Linked DNA regions of Methanococcus maripaludis. The protein of the gene in region 3 binds, or shares a complex with, the protein of the main gene of each other region. Each region holds a gene or a part of one and is shown on either strand. Other genes may lie near its edges. A codon is read from its position in the direction of its gene.

Region 1 (2,884 bases), 600 kb from region 3 along the record:
TCGTCACCGGTGAAGATTCTAGCGTAACAGTCCCATGCAAGGGAAGGGTGAACTTCAACCATGTGTTCCTGAACAACAGCTCCTCCTGGAAGGGAGTGGTTGATTGTGTGCATGTATTCGTTGATTGTTTCAGGAGTTACTTCTACACCCAATCTTTTTTCTAAAACTGAGTGAGCAGTGTCCATACCTACAATAACAGTTCTTCTGATATCGTCCCATAATTGTTGGATAGCAGCGTTGTTTAAGAAGTGTAAATCGTCACCTTCACAGTAGTCGTCAGTGTTTGACAATTTGTAAGGCATTAATTTTCTCTGTCCTAGAGGAACACCAATATCTGGGTTGTAGAGTGGGATTCCTTGTCTTTTTTCAGCTACTATTTTTTCATTAGCTTCAACAAATTCTCTTTTTCTAGCAGATTGTTCCCAACCGCCAAAAGTATAGAATTTTGTGTACTTTTCTTTAGGGTCTTCTTCGAATTTTTCCTTTAAGGCTTTCAAAAATAATCTTTTTTCAGCTTCCATAAGTTCACCTCAATGGTTTAAGAGGTTTTTTTTAATTTAAAATTTAATTATAATCCTTTGAATGTTTCGTTTGTAGGGATGTATCCACCGAGTGTTCTTGCTCTGTGAATTCTTTTTACAACTTCGATAACGTCAGGATCTGCTCTCATTGCAACACCATCGTTTCTGTAGATGGTTGTAATTTCTCTTAATTTTGCTTCAGGGATTGGTTCTCCAACGTCAACAGGTGCATCGAGTGGTTTTCCCACCTGATCTTTTACGTACATAACGTGTCCGGTTTTTTCGTCGAATACACATCTTTGGAGTGCATCAAACATCATACCGTTTTCGTCTAATCTTAATGAGTGTCCGTGTACGGTTGCACCTCTCATACCTGATGTAGCAGGGTCAAAGAGTTCTGTATCCATGAGTATGTTTTTGGAGAATTCTTCAAGGTCACTTTCTCTACATTCAACAACTTGCCTTCCTGAGAGTGTACCTGCGTCTACTCCTCTTAATCTTGACATGTATGATCTTGATCTGTCGTATGGTTGAGCAGGAGCAAAGTACATTGAGTCAGCAAACTGAATGTATCTAACTCTGTGTCCTTCTTTAGCACCGTTTAATGGTTCTACTAAGTCTCTTGCGTAGTCTTCTACGAAGTCCATTTCTTCAAGTGGAGGGTGAACTGTTTTGTAGTCTTCACCAGGTTGTCTGTGTCCCATGATTTTTACAACATCTTCATCAGGGATTTCTCTTAATTTTTCCAATTCATAGTTTGGATTCAAGTGATTTCGTCTGTTTTCAGCAACTTTTGTTGCACCAGGGTAGAACTGAGGCGTGTATGCCATAAGATCACCTTAACCTAAATGTTTTTTTATGCTTTCAATGATTTCATCAATTTTTTTTTGAGGAGCTGATTCTCCTCTTATTACGCCAGTAATAATTTCAACGATTTTACCTTCAGTTTTTGATTCCAAAGGCATTACATTTTTCGTTTTTATTCCAATTGCTGCGAAATCTTCCATATCTACTGGAGTTTGGCAAACAATTATTGTAGGAATATCCACGTATTTTAAGAATAATCTAGCTTTGTAAATTATGTGGCTTTTTACATTTCCAAAATGTATTACACATAATTTATGCCTATTAACTTGTTTAGCTTCTTCGGGTTTAAGTCCAAAAGTGGAACCCAAACTTCCTTGTGGAGCATCTGACGGAATTCCCCCTCCTGCATCTAATACAAGAACGCTGGTCTGAATTCCCGCTTCCCTTATTCCATAGGTAATTTCGCACACGGGTTTTGTAATGTGCCTTCTCCCTGGAGACATTGCAACAACAACCACGTCGTTACGTAGCCCTTCTGCAAATGTTCCTCTTTGTGCAAGTCCGCCTCCTTCACCAAGACCCATAACAGCCCTACAATCAACGATCTGCTCTTTTCTACCTACTGGCATAAAATCACTTACTCGTTTTTTTCGCTCTTTGGGATAATTGTGACAGAAGAATCAAACTTACTTCTGGGGTCAGTTGCACCTAATAATCTTTTGTCGATATCATCAACAGCAGATTCCCCGTATTTTATGAAATCCGATACTGTAGGGTCGTTCCTTAAGAATTTACCCTTTGTTAACCGGTATCCAAATGGGAAAAGATCCTTACAGATTTCTTCGATTTTTTCAATTTCGCTTTCATCATCCAGTAAAACCCATAACCTTCCAACTTGAAGCATGAGTTCTACAGGGACTCCCTTAACAGTAATTTCCCTTTTTTCCGAGTGATTTACAGGAGTTCCTTTAGCTGGACCATATCCAACTTTATTGGGAAGAGATTCTCCATGTATGACTACTCTTTGAACTTTACTCAATGAATAAGCGCGGTTCAGGAATTTTTCGGTAGTTTCTGCTTTTAAATACCTATGTGGGAAGACTTCTAATTCAATCATCGTTTATTACCTTAAAACTGGTCTTTAATGCTTAAAGCTCCTTCAATTACGTATTTCATTGGTTCTCTGAATTCATCAAATGCTGAGTATACTGAACCAACTAATCCTGAAGTGTGTTCAGGTGAGAACATTTGTGTACCTGCATCTGCACACATTGCTGCACATACTGGAGGAATTGCGAATCCTTTGGAGTGTCTGGTTACAACGTGGTTACCGTTAAAGATACCAGGTCCACCACCACCGTAGATTGAGTGTGAGAAGAATGAGAATCCTACTGCAGTACCCATTGATCTACCGTAGTCAACACCAGGTAAACCAGTTTCGTACTCTAAAATATCGTTGAAGTATAAAATAACTGAAGCAACGTTCTGTGCTGCTCTTGCTGCACCACAGCTTACTGCAACTGCTGCAACTAATCCTGCTGCTGCGTATGCATTCC
Region 2 (3,085 bases), 260 kb from region 3 along the record:
GTTGGTTTAAGAAAAAACGGTGCTTCATGGAACAACGCTAAAGCAGACGGTCACAATGTAATGACCATTGAAGAAGCTGCTGAAAAAGCGGACATCATCCACATCTTAATACCTGATGAATTACAGGCAGAAGTTTATGAAAGCCAGATAAAACCATATTTAAAAGAAGGAAAAACACTCAGCTTTTCACATGGTTTTAACATCCACTATGGATTCATTGTTCCACCAAAAGGAGTTAACGTGGTATTAGTTGCTCCAAAATCACCTGGAAAAATGGTTAGAAGAACATACGAAGAAGGTTTCGGTGTTCCAGGTTTAATCTGTATCGAAATTGATGCAACAAACAACGCATTTGATATTGTTTCAGCAATGGCAAAAGGAATCGGTTTATCAAGAGCTGGAGTTATCCAGACAACTTTCAAAGAAGAAACAGAAACTGACCTTTTCGGTGAACAAGCTGTTTTATGCGGTGGAGTTACCGAATTAATCAAAGCAGGATTTGAAACACTCGTTGAAGCAGGATACGCACCAGAAATGGCATACTTTGAAACCTGCCACGAATTGAAATTAATCGTTGACTTAATCTACCAAAAAGGATTCAAAAACATGTGGAACGATGTAAGTAACACTGCAGAATACGGTGGACTTACAAGAAGAAGCAGAATCGTTACAGCTGATTCAAAAGCTGCAATGAAAGAAATCTTAAGAGAAATCCAAGATGGAAGATTCACAAAAGAATTCCTTCTCGAAAAACAGGTAAGCTATGCTCATTTAAAATCAATGAGAAGACTCGAAGGAGACTTACAAATCGAAGAAGTCGGCGCAAAATTAAGAAAAATGTGCGGTCTTGAAAAAGAAGAATAATTTATTTATTTTTCATTTTTAACTATTTTTTTATTATTTTAAAATCAGGTGGTTCTTTTGAAAGTTTTTATAAAGAATGCTGGAGAATTGTCCGAAATTGAACTGCCGGAAAATGCAAAGTTAAAAGATTTCATCGAAAAGATAGACGTAAAAGACAATCTCGTTGTTCGAAATGGCGAAATTCTTTCTGAAACTGATGATCTTTTTGAAAAAGACACTTTAAGACTGGTTCCAATTGTTTCAGGTGGCTAAGACTTTATTTATATACTATTTTTACAATATATTACTTTAGAAAATAATCATCCATTTTTAAGATTCAGGGGTAATATGGCTTATATTGATGTCGAATGTAATGACGAAGCTGGAAAAGCAATTTACGAAAGAATTATTCAAACGTCTCTCGAAGACCTCGTTTTAGGAAAATCTATCATAAAGGCAAAAATGATATGCAAACAGGACGTTCCATATTTTATAATTGGAATTTTGCCAAAATCAACTTCAAAGCTGATAAGATTAAGGGATATTGCAACAATAGATGAATCAAAGAAATCTGACGGAAAGACGATAACTAAATTAAATATTGATGATGAAACTTACGCAACAGAGCTTTTAGCAAAAATAAATGTTATGGATCAGCCTTCAAGATTTGAAGTCGTTACAGATTCAGAAGTTGATTTAAACATGGTAATTCACGATGCAAAAGAGGATTTTATTGATAGGGTCCTTGATTTTATGAACCGTGTTTTTCCAGAAGGAATGAGAATTCGAAAAACAATTAGGGATAAAACCATAGTAATGGTTGCATCAGAAAAGCCGATAGAAGAAGAATGGATGAATGAAGCGGTAAAACTTCAAGAAGAGCTTAAAATATTTAAATAATTACGTTAAATGATTAATTCTCTTTTAATTTTTATTTTAAAGTTTAAAAAAAGTATTTTTGAAAATTTAAAAAAGTTAAATTCTGTGCATGTATTTAAAGATATTTTCGTGTTGCACGTTTATTTTAACTCCGATTTCTGATCCGAGCTTTTCAAGAGCAACGTTTAATTCTGAAAAGTCTGAACTTATTTTAGAAATATCAACAAGCATGATCATTGTGAACAGGTCTTCCATGATTGTCTGCCTGATATCTACGATGTTTGCACTGTTTTGTGCGAGAACTTTTGTAACTTCTGCAACGATACCTGGTTTATCAACACCAACAACGGTAATTACCACATTTTCCATAAATAGCACCTTTAAAAAATCATGTTTCTTATCTAGCTTTTATCTTTAAAAAGTATCATTTATACCTTATGGTTAAAAAAATAAAAAATTTAAAAAAGAAATTAGTGTGAGAAGTGTTTTAAATCGTAAATGTCTAATTTTTTACCTTTTTCTCCAAGGTGTTTGTGTTCGGTAATAAGTCCTGCTGCATCTGCCCTACACTGCTGGCATGCTCTAAACTGGTGGAGGTATTCTTCGGCAGTATCTCTTATGTTGCTTATTTCATCACAGGTTGGTTTTCTTAAATTTTCCATTTTGTACATTGGAATTAAAGGAATTACGTTATGAACGAACGCATCTTTTTCGAAAGTTTTTGCAATTTCCACAATATGGTCCATGTTTATTTCAGGGATCAATACCGTGTTAATTTTAACTGCAACATCAAATTCTGCCAGTTTTTTAACTCCTTCAATCTGGTTTTTGATTAAAATTTCAGCACCTTCTTCTCCACGGTAAACTTTTCCTTCGTAGTATATCCAGTCAACAATCTGTGCTTGAATTTTTGGATCTACCGCGTTTACCGTTACTGTTACGGTTTTTACTCCAAGTTCTGCCAATCTTTCAGCATATTTTGGAAGTAAAAGTCCGTTTGTTGAAAGACATCTAACTAAATCAGGGAATTTTTCTTTTAAAACTTCCAATGTTTCAAAAGTTTCTTCATTGAACAAGCTGTCTCCAGGTCCTGCAATTCCTGCAACTTTGATGTTTGGACTTCTTTCAAGTAAATCATTTAAATAATTTTCAACTTCTGCTGGTTTCATGATGTGATGTGAAACACCGGGCCTGTCTTCACAGACTGATTCATCTCCGATACTCCTTTTACAGAATCTGCACGCAATATTACATTTTGGTGCAACGGGCAAATGAACTCTTCCAATTTTGTGGTGGAGTTTTTCGTTGTAGCAAGGGTGTACGCTTGTAATATGTGCAAATTTAGACATCTTATCTTCTTTCA
Region 3 (3,037 bases):
GTATACTTGGGAAATTGAACATTCAAAACTATTTGAAAATTTTTACAAAAAGTATGAAAATGATCCTTTAATTTATAAAATCGAAAATGAATTTGATCATTCTTATTATTTCGGAGGAACCCCCGATATTTCACTTGCAAGTAATAATAAAATCCGAATAGACACCTACAATTTAGTAACCCCTTATGAATCTTCAAAAGAAGTTTTAAAAATTCCGTTACCTTGGAATTTACTTAAAATTATGGGGTTATGTTCAAAAAAAGGCGGATTTTCAGATTTAACAACTTTTCCATTGAAATTACATCTTAATTATCAAGATATTGATGGAAACCCTTATCCCAAAACATATGAAATGAGGGCTTACCGCATTGAACCGGGTAGATATTCCCATTACCCCAAATTATTATTTACTGATAATAATGATTTTATGGCTTATGAATTTAGAATTTATGAAATAAAAGAAGAAACCAAAGAAACTACTGAAACCGCAAAATAAACCTTTCTTTCTTTTTTTCAACTAAATTTAAAAAGATTAATTTAAAATTAAGATGAAATGGTTATTAAAATTTAAAAAAGAAAAGACCGCTTGAAAAAGTTTGTTTTAAATGTTTGAGAATAAAAAAATTTTAAAACAGTTTAGAGATATACGTAAAATTCCCTTTCGAGAATTACTATTTTTTCGCCTTCTCCTTCAGGCTTTTCCATTAATACTTCAAACCTTTCTCTTCCAGATACGTCCTGAACTGCAAATCCAAGTACGTACTGCAATTCATCGTCTTCGGTGAATATTTTAACGTCCGTTTTGAACCGTCTTGCAAGCCTTGAAATTTCCCTTAAAGCAAGTTTTAGTTCAGTAAATAAAAAGATGTAGTCTTTTACGTAGTCAATCTGCTCTTGTGTACCTTTAATTATTGGATATTCTTTGTCCATCATTTCGTCTTTTTTTATTTCGTATCCAATATCGCAGACGCATGTAAGCCTTCCAATAACTGATTGTGGAAGTCCGGGAGGTAGTGGAACCTCGATTATCTGTTCTGACTCTTCGTTTTCGATTTCAGTTTCGTTTTCAATAGTTCTGTCAATTTCCATATTTTTTCCCTATTTTCTTGATGATTTTAAATTAAGCTTTATTTTCATCCGTTTTAAGTTCTGATGTTGATTTTAACTTGATCAGAATGTAATTTTTCATCTCAGACCTTGTAACATATGCAATATCTTTTAAAAGATACTTACCGATTTTAACATTTTCGATTTCTTCGTGGTTTCTATCATAATCCATTTTAATTCTCAAACCATCCAACTGCGTCACGATTGGCATCGGTGCAAGAATTCCACGAACTTCATCTATTCTTTTTTCGATTTCATCTTTTAAAACTACGGGTGGAATAATTGGAGGGTCGTATGAAAGTTCCATTCTTTTATCGTTTATTTTTTTGGTAACTTCATCAATCATCTGTCGTAATGCCCTTATTTCTTCCCCTTTTCTAAGTCTCTGCGCTCGCCTTCCAAGGTTTCCAACATAAGTGTATGGTATATCGAGAGTTTCAGGGCCACCCGTTACAACAAGCGGAATATCGACTTTAAAAAGGTGGGTTTTATCTAAAATGCAGGATTCAAAGTTTCCCATAACATAAATTGCGATGTCGTGTTCTTGAATCAGTCTTTTTTCCTTTTCTCGAATCTCACTGATGTTTTTTCCAGCGCCGTGTGCAAGTCCAATCATATTTGGTTTTGCACCGAATTTTCTTACATATTCTGAAACATCGCATGCAATGTGGGGCAGGTGGTGTCTTGAAAGGCTTGGGGATACAATTGCAATCTCAATTCCTGCAAGAGGGGTTTCTACTATTTTTCCTTTGTATTTTTTTGCTTCTTCCTTAAAGTTTTCAATTTCATTTTGGGGAATTGCAATTGTCATGTAGACATCGAGCTGCATTACGTGCTCTTGAATTATAAATCCACCAACGTCTTCAATCCATTCCTTCAAAATATTATTTTTGTAGACTCCCCCTTCATATCTAATAATCTGGTACATCTTTTCCACCTTAAAGGTTAGAAGTCAATCCTGACCGTAATAGTTCCAAAAGTCTTCATGCTCTTTTCAAACATGGTTACATCGGTAATTATCCTTTGAATTGCTGATTTTTCATCTACGAGGGTAATGTGATCAGTTATTATTACTTCTTCGAATTTAGGTTTTTCAATTAATTTCAATACTTCTTTTATAATATTTAATTCAAGAATGTTTATAAGTTTCGTGTCTATTGAAATGTGGTCAATTTTACCATTCCTTTTCATTATCTTTGCAATTGGCTCCCATTCCCTGTCTGAAATTTCGATGAAGTCTTCTTTTTCACTGATAATGTAGCCTCTTGCACCCATTAACACAATTATCTCTTCTGCAAGTTCTTCAACTTTTTTAGGATTGTCCCCGTAAAAGTAGATATTTGTAATGTGGCTGCATTTGTTTATTTTAGGCTCAGGGTTGTAAATTTCAGAGGTTCTTACAATATCTCCTTTGGTAACGATTCCTTTAAGTTTTCCATCATCGACAACCAATACTCTTCCAATATCGTACTCGACCATTATTTTTTGAGCTTCCGAAGCTGAAGAATAGGGCGAAATTGAAACAATTTCATCTTTTTTTGTCATTATGTCTTTTATTTTTAATTTTTTTAACCTAGACATTGATGATTTTTTTGTCCTTAAATCATCGAATGTAACAATTCCAACAAGTTCTTTGTTTGAATTAAATACGGGGTAGCCCATGTGCCGGTATTGTTTTATAAGTTTCCCAAGTTCATCGATTGATTCTTCTTCATCAAGAACGACTAAATCTTTAGTCATTATGTCATTTATCACAATTTTATCAAGCACTTTTAAATCGTAAAGTTTTACAAGGTCTCGTTCTGATTCTTTGATAAAGTTAGTTATGTAATTAAATACATAATTAATCGAATCGTGTTCCATTCCAATATTATATACCCTTTCTATCGTTGAAAGCTTCCTAAATAACATTAAACCACCGTGCCAATAA

Evidence for each region.
Region 1: the proteins of MMJJ_RS03060 (region 3) and mcrC are in contact, whole or in part, in a cryo-EM structure (PDB 9H1L), measured with the Methanococcus maripaludis proteins. Residues at the interface, in WP_011170365.1 of Methanococcus maripaludis: Arg6 (codon at 2,020), Glu8 (codon at 2,014), Gln30 (codon at 1,948), His32 (codon at 1,942), Val33 (codon at 1,939), Met34 (codon at 1,936), Gln35 (codon at 1,933), Tyr39 (codon at 1,921), Leu80 (codon at 1,798), Ser81 (codon at 1,795), Arg82 (codon at 1,792), Leu85 (codon at 1,783), Pro86 (codon at 1,780), His87 (codon at 1,777), Cys90 (codon at 1,768), Asp91 (codon at 1,765), Ser93 (codon at 1,759), Glu94 (codon at 1,756), Arg97 (codon at 1,747), Lys98 (codon at 1,744), Lys102 (codon at 1,732), Pro103 (codon at 1,729), Asn104 (codon at 1,726), Met105 (codon at 1,723), Ile106 (codon at 1,720), Gly107 (codon at 1,717), Ala109 (codon at 1,711), His110 (codon at 1,708), Lys122 (codon at 1,672), Glu123 (codon at 1,669); in WP_011171501.1 of Methanococcus maripaludis: Arg5 (codon at 1,945), Lys6 (codon at 1,942), Glu7 (codon at 1,939), Gln8 (codon at 1,936), Ile9 (codon at 1,933), Val10 (codon at 1,930), Asp11 (codon at 1,927), Cys12 (codon at 1,924), Arg13 (codon at 1,921), Ala14 (codon at 1,918), Val15 (codon at 1,915), Met16 (codon at 1,912), Gly17 (codon at 1,909), Gly19 (codon at 1,903), Glu20 (codon at 1,900), Gly22 (codon at 1,894), Gly23 (codon at 1,891), Leu24 (codon at 1,888), Gln26 (codon at 1,882), Arg27 (codon at 1,879), Gly28 (codon at 1,876), Thr29 (codon at 1,873), Phe30 (codon at 1,870), Ala31 (codon at 1,867), Glu32 (codon at 1,864), Leu34 (codon at 1,858), Asn36 (codon at 1,852), Thr51 (codon at 1,807), Tyr59 (codon at 1,783), Arg62 (codon at 1,774).
Region 2: the proteins of MMJJ_RS03060 (region 3) and MMJJ_RS01610 are in contact, whole or in part, in a cryo-EM structure (PDB 9H1L), measured with the Methanococcus maripaludis proteins. Residues at the interface, in WP_011170365.1 of Methanococcus maripaludis: Ser79 (codon at 1,801), Ser81 (codon at 1,795), Arg82 (codon at 1,792), His83 (codon at 1,789), His84 (codon at 1,786), Ala112 (codon at 1,702), Gly113 (codon at 1,699), Lys114 (codon at 1,696), Asn115 (codon at 1,693), Ile116 (codon at 1,690), Asn139 (codon at 1,621), Phe140 (codon at 1,618), Glu141 (codon at 1,615), Ser142 (codon at 1,612), Cys143 (codon at 1,609), Gly162 (codon at 1,552), Pro163 (codon at 1,549), Arg178 (codon at 1,504), Arg179 (codon at 1,501), Ala180 (codon at 1,498), Gln181 (codon at 1,495); in WP_104837391.1 of Methanococcus maripaludis: Cys8 (codon at 1,213), Asp10 (codon at 1,219), Ala12 (codon at 1,225), Gly13 (codon at 1,228), Ile16 (codon at 1,237), Tyr17 (codon at 1,240), Arg19 (codon at 1,246), Ile20 (codon at 1,249), Thr23 (codon at 1,258), Cys41 (codon at 1,312), Gln43 (codon at 1,318), Asp44 (codon at 1,321), Pro46 (codon at 1,327), Phe48 (codon at 1,333), Asp134 (codon at 1,591), Asn137 (codon at 1,600), Arg138 (codon at 1,603), Val139 (codon at 1,606), Phe140 (codon at 1,609), Pro141 (codon at 1,612), Glu142 (codon at 1,615), Gly143 (codon at 1,618), Arg145 (codon at 1,624), Glu161 (codon at 1,672), Lys162 (codon at 1,675).

What each region holds. Positions count from the first base shown.
Region 1 is NZ_CP026606.1:1,175,061-1,177,944, forward strand. What follows is about bases 160-2,884. They hold mcrC (methyl-coenzyme M reductase I operon protein C), read right to left. Parts: upstream 1,958-2,884; coding sequence 1,361-1,957; downstream 160-1,360. Other genes in these bases: mcrA (coenzyme-B sulfoethylthiotransferase subunit alpha), read right to left, coding at 160-521; mcrG (coenzyme-B sulfoethylthiotransferase subunit gamma), read right to left, coding at 569-1,351; mcrD (methyl-coenzyme M reductase operon protein D), read right to left, coding at 1,966-2,445; mcrB (coenzyme-B sulfoethylthiotransferase subunit beta), read right to left, coding at 2,457-2,884. In the rest of the region: more of mcrA, read right to left, coding at 1-159.
Region 2 is NZ_CP026606.1:311,399-314,483, reverse strand. What follows is about bases 42-2,967. They hold MMJJ_RS01610 (methanogenesis marker 17 protein), read left to right. Parts: upstream 42-1,191; coding sequence 1,192-1,743; downstream 1,744-2,967. Other genes in these bases: MMJJ_RS01600 (radical SAM protein), read right to left, coding at 2,193-2,967; MMJJ_RS01605 (ACT domain-containing protein), read right to left, coding at 1,819-2,091; MMJJ_RS01615 (MoaD/ThiS family protein), read left to right, coding at 922-1,116; ilvC (ketol-acid reductoisomerase), read left to right, coding at 42-864. Also shown: more of ilvC, read left to right, coding at 1-41; more of MMJJ_RS01600, read right to left, coding at 2,968-3,085.
Region 3 is NZ_CP026606.1:573,716-576,752, forward strand. Bases 79-2,956 are described here. They hold MMJJ_RS03060 (methanogenesis marker 7 protein), read right to left. Parts: upstream 2,036-2,956; coding sequence 1,121-2,035; downstream 79-1,120. Other genes in these bases: MMJJ_RS03050 (hypothetical protein), read left to right, coding at 79-496; MMJJ_RS03055 (hypothetical protein), read right to left, coding at 637-1,089; MMJJ_RS03065 (CBS domain-containing protein), read right to left, coding at 2,053-2,956. Also shown: more of MMJJ_RS03050, read left to right, coding at 1-78; more of MMJJ_RS03065, read right to left, coding at 2,957-3,018.